Regions from separate parts of the Streptomyces sp. NPDC046859 genome, predicted to be linked through region 1. Evidence: riboswitches for the same ligand, from Rfam matches in the RefSeq annotation. Region 1 holds a riboswitch; each other region holds the start of a gene.
What was found. A riboswitch is a leader RNA that binds a small molecule or an ion and turns the genes downstream of it on or off. The one in region 1 is predicted to bind cobalamin.

Region 1 (2,933 bases):
GCTGGGCGGCATCTGGATCCTGCAGACCTTCCCGGCCCTGGTCGGCGGCCTGTTCACCCGCTGGTTCCACCGCTGGGCGCTGCTGGCCGGCTGGGCGGTCGGCATGCTCTACGGCACGGTCGCCGCGTACGGGGTGGCGTCGCCGACGCAGAAGCACTTCGGCGGCTCGGCCAAGGAGATCCCGGGCATCGGTGAGATCGGCTACATCGGTCTGACGGCGTTCGTGCTCAATGTGCTGGTCACGGTCGTCCTGACCTTCGTCCTGAGGGCCGCGAAGGCGCCCGAGGGCGTCGACGAGACGAAGCCGGAGGACTACACGGCGGACGCGGGTGACCCCGGCGTCCAGGTGGAGCTGCCGCCGGCCACGGCGGGCTCGGCCCACTGAACCACCGGCACACGGCGGGCCGTCGGAGAGATCCGGCGGCCCGCCGCCGTGTGCGCGGGGGTTGTCCCGTCGGCGACGCCGGGGCCCGGCCTGACCGGCGGGACACCTCCTACGGCAGACTCGCCGTATGGACATCGTGATCCGGCAGGCGGACCCAGGCGAGTACGGCATCCTCGGCGAGATCACCGCACGGGCCTATCTCCAGGACGGCTTCCTCGACTTCGGCGAGAGCGACGACTACCTCGGCGAGCTCAAGGACGTGGCCAGGCGCGCGGCGGCCGCACAGGTGCTCGTGGCCGTCGAGCACGACCGCGTCCTCGGCGGCGTGACCTTCGTCCCGGACGGCGGCCCGATGGCCGATCTGGCCCGCCGCGGCGAGGCGGAGATCCGTATGCTCGCCGTCGACCACGCGGCCCGGGGCCGTGGAGCCGGCGAGGCGCTGGTCCGCGCCTGCGTCGACCGCGCCCGCGCCACGGAGGGGTGTGTGCGGGTGATCCTCTCCTCCCAGTCCACCATGCACTCCGCCCACCGCCTCTACGAGCGCCTGGGCTTCGTCCGCACACCGGACCGGGACTGGAACCCCCTGCCGGAGCTGACCGACCTCATGCTCATCACCTATGAGTTGACGCTCTGACACCAGTACGCCACAACATCTAGGGGTGGCGCGGCGGGCGAGCACAAGATGTATGCTCATGCTCGCTGTCGCCGCAGGGGAATCCGGTGCGAATCCGGAACTGTCCCGCAACGGTGTACCTGTGCATGTCGCGTGCACATCGTCAGTCCGAGGACCTGCCGACAGTGCGTCCCGGCCACCCCCGGCCGGTGCGCTCCGACGTCCGGGCCTCGGGGAATGGGCCGGTGGACGCGACGCCCCGTGCGCTCGTGAGCTGCCCCCTGCCTCCGCGAGGCCCAGTGCCGAGCGAGGGAGAGCCTCACGTGACCATCGCGCCAGCCGAACCGGCCTCAGCGGCGGCCGAACCGGAGAACGACGGTCCCGGTGCCGCGCTGTTGCGGACCCTGACCGAGCTGACCGCCGACCTCCCCGACGCCGACCCCGGCCGGATCGCCGGCGCCGCGCTGCGCGGCCGGTCCGCCCGGGCCGACGAGACGGAGCTGCGCGAGCTCGCCACCGAGGCGGCGGCCGGGCTCATCTCCGAGGACCCCGCGTACAGCAGGCTGGCCGCGCGGCTGCTCACCCGCTCCATCGCCGCCGAGGCGGCCTCGCAGGGCGTCACGACCTTCACCGAGTCGGTCGCGACCGGGCACCGCGAGGGCCTCGTCGCCGACCGGACGGCCGCGTTCGTCCGGGCGCACGCCGGCCGGCTCGACGCGCTCGTCGACCCCGCCGCCGACGACCGGTTCGGCTACTTCGGCCTGCGCACCCTCCACAGCCGCTACCTGCTGCGGCACCCGCACACCCGCAAGGTGATCGAGACGCCCCAGCACTTCCTGCTGCGCGTCGCCGCGGGTCTCGCCGCCGACGACACAGCCGGAGCGGTGGACGAGGTCGCCGCGCTCTACCGACTGATGAGCCGCCTGGAGTACCTGCCGTCCTCCCCCACCCTCTTCAACTCCGGCACCCGGCACCCCCAGATGTCGTCGTGCTACCTCCTGGACTCCCCCAAGGACGAGCTGGACTCGATCTACGACCGCTACCACCAGGTCGCGCGCCTGTCCAAGCACGCGGGCGGCATCGGTCTGTCGTACTCCCGCGTCCGGGCCCGGGGTTCGCTGATCCGGGGGACGAACGGGCACTCCAACGGCATCGTGCCGTTCCTGAAGACGCTGGACGCCTCGGTCGCCGCCGTGAACCAGGGCGGCCGGCGCAAGGGCGCCGCCGCGGTCTACCTGGAGACCTGGCACTCCGACATCGAGGAGTTCCTGGAGCTGCGGGACAACACCGGTGAGGACGCCCGCCGTACGCACAACCTGAACCTCGCGCACTGGGTCCCGGACGAGTTCATGCGCCGGGTCGAGGCCGACGGGCCGTGGAGCCTGTTCTCCCCCGCCGACGTGCCCCACCTGGTCGACCTGTGGGGCGAGGAGTTCGACGCGGCGTACCGCGAGGCGGAGCGCGCGGGGCTGGCCCGCAAGACCCTCCCGGCCCGTGAGCTGTACGGCCGTATGATGCGCACCCTCGCGCAGACCGGCAACGGCTGGATGACCTTCAAGGACGCCGCCAACCGGACCGCCAACCAGACCGCCCTGCCCGGGCACGTCGTGCACTCCTCCAACCTGTGCACCGAGATCCTGGAGGTCACGGACGACGGGGAGACGGCGGTCTGCAACCTCGGCTCGGTCAACCTCGGCGCCTTCGTGCGCGACGGTGACATCGACTGGGAGCGCCTGGACGAGACGGTCCGCACGGCCGTCACCTTCCTCGACCGGGTCGTGGACATCAACTTCTACCCGACCGAGCAGGCCGGCCGCTCCAACGCCCGCTGGCGTCCGGTGGGCCTGGGCGCGATGGGCCTGCAGGACGTCCTCTTCCAGCTGCGGCTGCCCTTCGACTCCCCCGAGGCCAAGGCGCTGTCGACCCGGATCGCCG
Region 2 (2,933 bases), on a different contig from region 1:
AAAGGGTGGCCCCGAACACGATGACCGAGAACGCGCCGAGGGACGCTCCCGAGGAGACCCCGAGCAGGTACGGCTCGGCGAGCGGGTTGCGCACCAGGGCCTGAAGGGCCGTGCCGATCACCGCAAGGCCGGCGCCGGTGACCGCACCGAGCAGCACCCGCGGCGCCCGCACGTCCACCACGATGGTCTCCCGGGCCCGCGACCAGTCCGGCTGCTGCCAGTCGGCACCCAGTGCGTGCGTCACGATGCCCCACACCTGGCCGGGTGGCACGTGGACGGAGCCGATCGCAAGTCCCGTAGTGGCGGAGACGGCGAGCAGGGCGGTGAGTACGAGCAGCGTGACGGCCAGCCGCGTGCGGCCCCCTCCTGGCTGCGTGGTCTTCCGTGGTCGGACCCTGCGCTCCGTGGACGCGCCGGTGGCGGTCCGGGTCACCGGAAGCTCTCGGGGTGCAGTCCGCGGGCCAGGTCGTCGACCGCGTAGGCCGAGCGGATTCCCACCAGGGTGGCGGTCAGCGGCAGGACGACGAATCGCTTGTTCCTGACAGCGGGTACGTCGGCGAGCGCGGGCTGGGACAGCAGGAACCGCTTCTTCTGCTCGACGTTTCCGGCACCGGCGTAGTCGTAGATGGCGATGACCTCCGGTTTGCGCTCGATGACCTGCTCCCAGGAGACATCGCCGAAGACGTCGTCGAGGTCGGCGAAGACGTTCTCGCCGCCGGCCAGGCGGATCAGCTCGGTGCCCAGGCTCTTGCCGCCCGCGGTGAATGCGGCCTTGTCGCCGCTGTCGTAGACGAAGACGGGCACCTCGGGCTCGCCTTCGACCGTGCCTGCGGCCTTGCCGACGCGGCCCCTGAGTTCGGTGACCAGCTTGTCGGCCCGGTCCGAGACACCGAAGATCTTGCCGATGGTGCGGATCTCGTCGTAGGTGTCCTCCATCGTCACCTTCTTCTTGCCGCAGTACTCACGGTTGAGGTAGGTGTCGATGCCCGCGTCGGCGAACGCTGAGCGGGAGCGGCCCTCCTTCTCGGCGAAGGCACTGCCGTAGCCGCCGTAGACGAGTTCGGGTTCGGCATCCAGGACCTTCTCGAACGACGGTTCCTTGCGCGCCAGTTCGGGAACCGCCTCGTAATCCTTCTTCAGCTCGGGCAGAACCGCGGAGTCGGGGAAGGCCTTGCCGACCATGCGATCCTTCAGGCCGAGGGCGAGCATGAGTTCAGCCGGGTGCTGGTGGATGGTGACCACCCGTGACGGCGGCTTGTCGTACGTCCTCCTCACGCCGCAGTTGTCGATGGTGACCGGGAAACCCGCGGGCACGGCCGCGGTCGCCTTCGCGTCCCCGCCGCTCTCGTCGGCCGCACCGCAGCTCGTGGTCAACAGCACTGACGACAGAGCCACGGCAGCGGCCGTGGCACGAAGGAGCCCGCGCGTGCGGGCAGGGGTGAACAGCTGGGACACGTGAAGCCTCCTGGAGTCCGCGCTCCTCGGATCGGGCCCGCGACGGACCAGTGTCCTGACTCCCGGATCGACGCTTCCTCCGCCTTCCCGCGCGGCGCGCAGTGGCGTGTCGGAGGGGCGCTCCCCGGTCACAGTGGCGGGACCGTGCCGGATTCGCACCGGCTTCCTGTCTCCCGTCGCGGCGATGACCAGGTGATCTTACGATTCCCCGCGTCGCAGGCAAAAGGGCGCGCGGACCCGGCCGTGCGCACCACGCCTCCCTCACGCTTCGCGGACGGCCCGAAGGGTGAGTCGTTCAGCGCTCTCGTCGTAAGGGCGCCCCTCGAACCCGCCGAAGACCTGCCCGCGGCCGAACCCCGCCTCCTCGGCCATCCGTCGCCGCTCCGCCGCGCTGTGCACCCTGAGAAGCCGTGCCGCCGGGCCAGAACCGCCTGGGCGGTTTCCGGTACGGGCGTCAGCGCCGATCGCGAAGCGCGGCGTCACCCTGGCCGTCGCCTTTCCACGGTGGGGGACGGCGGGTTCGGGGTCTGCGTGTCGTCGAGGTCGGCATGGGGGTCGGCCTCCGTTGGCGGCGCTGTCCGGGTGGTCCTCGTCTCGCGGACTCGGTGGGGGGAGTGCGGCTTGGGCGGGCGGGTGGATGAGGCGAGGCAGGTTTCGTCTGGCGGAGACGTCGGCGCTTTCTTGTGTCGATGGTTTGACACAAGTTTTCGCAGCAGGGCATCTTGTATCCATCGTTTGGTACAAGGTGCCTTGGGGGATCTTCACGTGCTCGACACCGTCCCGCTCCAGTCCCGGTTCCTCGACCACGCCGACCATTACGCCCGATGGTCCGGCCTGGCGATCGGCTTCGAGTTCGGGCCGGGCGACCACCGGCAGCGTCGCGACCGTGCCTGGGCCATCGTGGGAGCCTGGGGACTGCTGGTGTCGTGTCAGGTCCTTCTCGTCGTACTGATGCTTCTCGTCGCGCTCACGGACGGGCCCTGCGCCGGCCCGCTCGGCGCGGTCACCATCGTGGTGATCTGCCCCCTGGGTCTGCTGAGCGTGTTCACGTTCGGATGGTCCGTGCTCACCGTGGTGGCGCCACGGGCGGTGGACGACGGTGTGGCGGACGAGGGGAGTGGCGACGATGAGTGAACGCACCGTCCGTGTCGACACCACCAGCCAGGTACCGCCGTACGAGCAGATCCGTGCCCAGTTGGCCGCGCTCATCCGTACCGGCCGGCTGGCCGAGGGCGAGCGCCTGCCGACCGTTCGGCAACTCGCTGCAGACCTCGGTCTGGCGCCGGGCACCGTGGCCCGTGCCTACCGCGAGCTGGAGGCCGCGAGATTGATCCGGACCCGCCGGGGCGCGGGTACCCGGGTGGCCGAACTCCCGGCCGCGCACGGGCACGATGTCCATCAACTGGACACGCTGGCACGCGACTTCACCTCGGCAGCCCGTGCACTCGGCGCCGGCACCGAGGACATCCTGACCGCCG
Region 3 (2,933 bases), on a different contig from region 1:
CGAGAAGCTGGAAGCCGCCGCAGACACCGAGGATCGGGCGGCCCTCGGCGGCCCGGCGCACCAGGGCCTGCGCGAGACCCCGCTCCCGCAGCCATGCCAGGGCGCGGACGGTGCCCCGGGTGCCGGGCACCACCACCAGGTCGGCGTCGGCCAGTTCCTCCGGCCGGTCCACGAACCGCACGACGACGCCCGGTTCGGCGGCGAGCGCGTCGACGTCCGTGAAGTTCGACATCAGCGGCACCGCGCACACGGCGACCCGCAGCACGTCCTCGCCGACCGGGGCGGCCACCTCGGACTCGCGCACCGCCCCGCGCAGCGACACCCGCAGGCCGTCCTCCTCGTCGATGCCGAGTCCGTGCCGGAAGGGCAGGACGCCGTACGTCCGCCGTCCGGTGAGGCCGTGCAGCATGTCGAGGCCGGGTTCGAGGAGCGAGACGTCGCCGCGGAACTTGTTGACGAGGAACCCGGCGACCAGCTCCTGGTCCTCGCGGGACAGCAGCGCCACGGTCCCGAAGAACGAGGCGAAGACACCGCCCCGGTCGATGTCGCCCACGACCAGCACGGGCAGCCCCGCGCCGCGTGCGATCCCCATGTTCACGATGTCGGTGCGCCGCAGATTGATCTCGGCCGGGGAACCGGCCCCCTCGCAGATCACCGCGTCGTACGTGGCCCGCAGTTCGGCGAGGGAGTCCAGCACGGTGCCGAGCAGCCGCTGCTGCCGTCCGCCGTGGTAGCCGCGTGCGCTCATCTCGCCCACCGGCCTGCCCAGCAGCACCACCTGACTGCTCTGGTCCCCGCCCGGCTTCAGCAGGACGGGGTTCATCAGCGCGGTCGGCTCGATACGGCACGCCTGGGCCTGCATGGCCTGCGCCCGCCCGATCTCCGCGCCCTCGCGGGTGACGAACGAGTTCAGCGACATGTTCTGCGCCTTGAAGGGCGCGACCTTCACGCCCTGGCGCACCAGCCACCGGCAGATCCCGGCGGTGACGACGCTCTTGCCGGCGTCGGAGGTCGTGCCGGCGACGAGCAGCCCGCCCTTCACGAGACACGTCCTCTCGCCCCGCGCCGCCCGAGCAGGAGCCGCGCCCCGGCGCACACGCCCAGGGCGAGCACCCCGACCCGCTGGGAGAGACGCACGGCCCGCTCGATGTCGGCGACCCGGACGGCCCGTCCGGCGGCGCCGTTCAGCACGGGCCGGTGCTCCACCCGCCCGCCGTACGACAGCGTCCCGCCGAGCCGCACCCCGAGCGCGCCCGCGAACGACGCCTCCACCGGGCCCGCGTTGGGGCTGGGATGCCGGTGCGCGTCCGCGCGCCAGGCCCGTACGGCGCCCCGGGGGTCGCCCCCGGCGACGGCGGCCAGCGCGGCGGTCAGCCGGGCACCCGGCCAGCCGGCCACGTCGTCGAGACGGGCCGAGGCCCAGCCGTAGCGGCGGTACTCGGGGGAGCGGTGCCCGACCATGGCGTCGAGGGTGTTGACGGCCCGGAACCCGGCGAGGCCCGGCACGCCGGCGACGGCTCCCCACACCAGGGCGCCGACCACGGCGTCCGAGGTGTTCTCGGCGACGGACTCCACGACCGCCCGCGCGATCCCGTCGGCGTCCAGCGCCTGCGGGTCGCGGCCGCACAGATGCGGCAGCCGCGCCCGCGCCGCCTCGACGTCGCCTGCCTCCAGGGCACGTCCGACGGCCCGGGCCTCCCGGGCGAGCGACGTGCCGCCGACGACGGCCCAGGTGACGGCGCCGGTCAGGGCGACGGAGGCGGCGGGGGAGGGGCGCACGGCACGTGCGCCCAGCGCGGCGGCCGCCACGGCGCCACCGGCGCACACGGCGGTGTGCAGCACACCCCAGGCGCGGTGGTCGCGCCACAGCACTCGTTCCACGGCGCCCGCGGCACGTCCGAACGCGGCGACCGGATGCCCACGGCGTGGATCGCCGAGCAGCAGGTCACCGAGGAGTCCGGCGGCGGCGCCGTACGCGAAGACGCGTTCGGCACGCATGGGGTTCAGCCGGTGGTGGCGTCGGACAGGGGTCCGGTACTGCGTGACGAGCGGCAGGCGAGCATCGCGTGATGTCCTCACTCAGGGTGTCCACGCCCTGGTTCGACGAGACCGGCGGCGAGAGTTCCTGGCTCCCGGGGGTTACTACCCCGGTGACAGTGGCGGGACCGCGCCGGATTCGCACCGGCTTCCTCTTCTGCCGCCGTAGATGGCTCCGGAAGTCCACCATGGGTCGCGACGGCCGTCAACTTGCCTGTGACCTGCGACGGGAGAGTGTGCGCAGGCCCACACACACCGAAGGTGCGCGACGGTGTCCCGTCACGCACCTCAGGAGTCGCGCGCCGTGCGTCAGGCCACGATGAGATAGATGCCGTACGCCACGGCCGCCGTGCACGCCGCGAAGCACGCGTACGCGCCGGTGACCGCGAGCGCGGCCGAGTCGCCCTGGGCGACCGCCCGTTCGCGGCGCGAGAGGCCCGCGATGCCGAGGGTGAACAGGCCCACGAGGGCCACCGTGACGACGAGACTGACACCGAAGACGGAGCCGAGGGACGCCCAGTCGATCTTCATGCTGCTTCCTTGTGTTGCCGGGAGGGGGGACCGGGGGTCACACGCCGGCCTTGGAGGGCTCGGCTCCGGATGCCGGTGCGGGGAGGGTGACCGCGAGGTCCTCGGTCACCGTGCCCGCGGGAGGCGGGGTCACGGCGGCCATGGCGGTGGTGACCACGCCGGCGGGCTCGTCGTAGTCGGTGACGTTGGTGTGGTCGATGACCTCGCGGCGGGAGATCTTCCAGATGGCGGCGCTGGAGGCGACCAGGAAGACCGCGACGGCGGCGGTGCCCCAGTCGCCGAGACCCGTCACGTACTCGGCGAGCGCGGCGACCAGCGCGGCGGCCGGCAGGGTCAGGCCCCAGGCGACGAACATCCGGGTGGCC
Region 4 (2,933 bases), on a different contig from region 1:
GAGGATGGTCGAGGTGTTGCGCGCGATGCGCCGCGCGAACGCGTCGGGCAGGCCCAGCGCGTGGTCGAAGGGCAGCACCGTCACCGAGTCGGCGCCGCCGACGCCGGCCGCGAGCGTGGCGACCGTCGTGCGCAGCATGTTCACCCACGGGTCGCGGCGCGTCATCATCACCGGCGAGGTGACGGCGTGCTGCACCTGGGCGCTGGGCGCCCCGGACACCTCGGTCACCCGCGCCCACATGCGGCGCGCCGCCCGCAGCTTGGCAATGGTCAGGAACTGGTCGGCGGTGGCCGCGTAGCGGAACTCCAGCTGGGCGGCGGCCTGTTCGACCGTCAGGCCGGCCTCGGTGAGCTCGCGCAGATACGCCACACCGGTCGCCAGCGCGGAACCGAGCTCCTGCGCGGCCGAGCCGCCGGCCTCGTGGTACGGCAGGGCGTCCACGGTCAGCGCCCGCAGCCCCGGGTACTCCTCGGCGCACCGCCGGGCCAGCACGGCGGCCGGCGCGAACGGGAGGGACGTGCCGGTGCGGGCCTCGTGGCCGAGCGGGTCGGCGCCGAGGTTGCCGCGCGCCGCGTCCTTGGCGACGCCGCGCTCCGCGTACAGGTCCAGCAGGGCGTGTGCGGCGGTCTCCGTCCCGGCGCCCGCGTCCAGGACGACCGGGGCGAGGTCGAGGTAGACGCCGTCGAGGGCCCGGCCGAGGGAGGACACCGGGATGCCGGCGTCGCCGAGGACCAGCCAGAGCGAGGTGACGCCGTTCTCCAGGTCCGCCAGCACCACGCCGTCCGCGGCCGTGGTGTGCCGCTGCCGTACGTCCCAGCCGCCGGCCGTGTTGCCCTCGGGGCGCCCGCCCCGGACGAACGGGGTGAAGCCGGGCAGGCCGGGGTCGGGCGCGGCGTCGCGCGCGGTGTACAGGGGGCGGGAGCGCATCCCGTCCTCGAGTGGGGTGGACAGGGCGTCCTCGGCAGCCGTCCCCGACACGTCCTTGCCCGCCTTGCGCAGCACACCCTCCACCAGGTGTTGCCACTGCTCATGGGTTGCGTCAGGGAACTCGGCGGCCAGCGAGAGCCCGTCGTCAGGCAGGACCGTCATGCTCGGATGCTAGGTCAGATCGCCAAAGGAGCAGCAGGGGGCACGGCTGTGACCTTGCCCTCTTCCAGATTGTGACCTGCGTCTCCGCACTCCTCCGCGGCCTGCGCGGGCACGACGGAGGAGCCGCTCGCGGCCCCGACTTGATAGCCTCGCGGAGCTGGTCGAGCCCCTTGCGGGGCCAGGGAATCCGGTGCGAATCCGGAACTGACGCGCAGCGGTGAGGGGGACGGGCGGGGCAGGCACGCCACTGGGAGACCGGGAAGGCGCCCCGCCGGGACGAACCCGAGTCCGAAGACCTGCCGGCACCTCCGCGCCACCGGGCGGGGAGGACCTCCGCAGGCCGGCTCCGCGTACGAGCCCCGACCCGAAGGCAGTCATGCCCGTACCCCCGCCCCCGCCGTCGTCCGAGCCGCCGCTCCCGGACCGGCGCCCCCCGTCCCCGCCCTGCCGGGTCGTGCTCTGCCGGGACTGCTGCTGCGGCAGCCCGAAGGTGGCCGGTGTGGACCATGCCCGTCAGGCCGCCCGGCTGAGGGACAGCGTGCCCGTACGCGTCTCGGACTGCCTCGACGTCTGCGACCACGCCAACGTGGTCGTCGTCCAGCCCTCCGCCGCGGCGCGGGCGGCGGGCGCCCGCCCGGTCTGGCTCGGCCTCGTCAACGATCCGGACGCCACCGAGGACGTCATCGCCTGGGTCCGGGCGGGTGGCCCCGGCGTCGCCCCCTGCCCGGAGATCCTCGACCTCCACACCTTCCCCCCGCCCTCGTCCCGCGCCCCCGGGAACGGCTGACCATCCGCTCGTCGCGGCGGTGACGGGTTCAGGCGTCATCCTGGCGGCGTCGCGCGCAGGTGGTCGCCCACCGGTGCGGGCAGGCCGGCGAGAGTCCGCGTGGGGTGGCGGCCCGGGTCAGGCGGCCTGGCCCGGTCCGCCCGACCTCCACACCTTCACGCCACCCTCGCTCCACGCCCCCATGAACGGTTGAACATCGAACGGGCGGTCACCTGATACCTCCGAGGATGCCCCGGCCTTCAGGCCTGGAGGAATCGGACCCCTGCGGAGCAGGGCGAGGAAGGAGCCATCGCCGTCAGGGCGATTGGTCGTCGCCGTCCATGGTGGTGAGGGCGACCTCAAGCAGATGCAGGATCTCGGAGTTGACCGAAGCCCAGCCGCTCCCGGCCACGGGCCGTGTCCTCGGCGTGGACTGGGGCGTCAAGGAGACCGCGACCACCACGTCCGACGCCCACGACCTCCCCCACACCCAGCATGGGAAGAACGCCGCACACAAACTCGCCTGCTACCAGCGGATGATGGCCCGCCGCAAGCCCGCACGCGGGCAGGCCGCGTCCAAGGGCTACCGGCAGGCGCAGCTGCGGGCCGCGAAGCTGCACAAGAAGGTCGCCCGGCAGCGGCAGGACACCGCCCGCAAATGGGCCAAGTCCGTGGTCCGCGACCACGATGCGATCGCCGTCGAGGACTTCCGGCCGAAGTTCCTCGCCAAGTCCACGATGGCGCGCAAGGCGGCGGACGCCGCGATCGGCGCCACCAAGACCGCCCTGATCGAGATGGGTCGCAAGCACGGGCGGGACATCCGCCTCGTCAATCCCGCACATACCACCATGGACTGCGCGTCGTGCGGAGCGAGAACCAAGCACGCACTTCCTCTTTCGGAACGTACCCACACCTGCACCGCGTGCGGAGTCGTATCCCCCAGGGACAAGAACTCCGCCCGCGTGATGCTCGTCCGGGCTGGTCTCAACCCGGCTGGTGCCGAGGGCGTAAGACCTCCGGGAGCGCTGCTCCCGGAGGCAGCCTGAGCCAGGAATCCCCTCCCTTCAGGGAGGGGAGG

Region 2: another riboswitch for cobalamin. It lies ahead of ABZ899_RS31205 (ABC transporter substrate-binding protein); the one in region 1 lies ahead of ABZ899_RS12775 (ribonucleoside-diphosphate reductase subunit alpha).
Region 3: another riboswitch for cobalamin. It lies ahead of ABZ899_RS09950 (cobalamin biosynthesis protein); the one in region 1 lies ahead of ABZ899_RS12775 (ribonucleoside-diphosphate reductase subunit alpha).
Region 4: another riboswitch for cobalamin. It lies ahead of ABZ899_RS07685 ((2Fe-2S) ferredoxin domain-containing protein); the one in region 1 lies ahead of ABZ899_RS12775 (ribonucleoside-diphosphate reductase subunit alpha).

Annotation. Positions count from the first base shown of each region.
Region 1 is NZ_JBEYXR010000007.1:98,016-100,948, forward strand. Features, by position in the region: gene mctP (monocarboxylate uptake permease MctP) at 1-385, shown strand, start outside; gene ABZ899_RS12770 (GNAT family N-acetyltransferase) at 513-1,019, shown strand; cobalamin riboswitch at 1,037-1,197, shown strand; gene ABZ899_RS12775 (ribonucleoside-diphosphate reductase subunit alpha) at 1,322-2,933, shown strand, end outside.
Region 2 is NZ_JBEYXR010000030.1:55,441-58,373, reverse strand. Features, by position in the region: gene ABZ899_RS31210 (iron ABC transporter permease) at 1-433, opposite strand, end outside; gene ABZ899_RS31205 (ABC transporter substrate-binding protein) at 430-1,455, opposite strand; cobalamin riboswitch at 1,504-1,625, opposite strand; gene ABZ899_RS31200 (hypothetical protein) at 2,221-2,589, shown strand; gene ABZ899_RS31195 (GntR family transcriptional regulator) at 2,582-2,933, shown strand, end outside.
Region 3 is NZ_JBEYXR010000005.1:357,381-360,313, forward strand. Features, by position in the region: gene ABZ899_RS09945 (cobyric acid synthase) at 1-1,042, opposite strand, end outside; gene ABZ899_RS09950 (cobalamin biosynthesis protein) at 1,039-1,998, opposite strand; cobalamin riboswitch at 2,097-2,240, opposite strand; gene ABZ899_RS09955 (hypothetical protein) at 2,347-2,568, opposite strand; gene ABZ899_RS09960 (inorganic phosphate transporter) at 2,606-2,933, opposite strand, start outside.
Region 4 is NZ_JBEYXR010000004.1:297,788-300,720, reverse strand. Features, by position in the region: gene ABZ899_RS07690 (methylmalonyl-CoA mutase family protein) at 1-1,089, opposite strand, end outside; cobalamin riboswitch at 1,231-1,408, shown strand; gene ABZ899_RS07685 ((2Fe-2S) ferredoxin domain-containing protein) at 1,466-1,876, shown strand; partial or broken gene ABZ899_RS07680 (transposase) at 2,245-2,901, shown strand.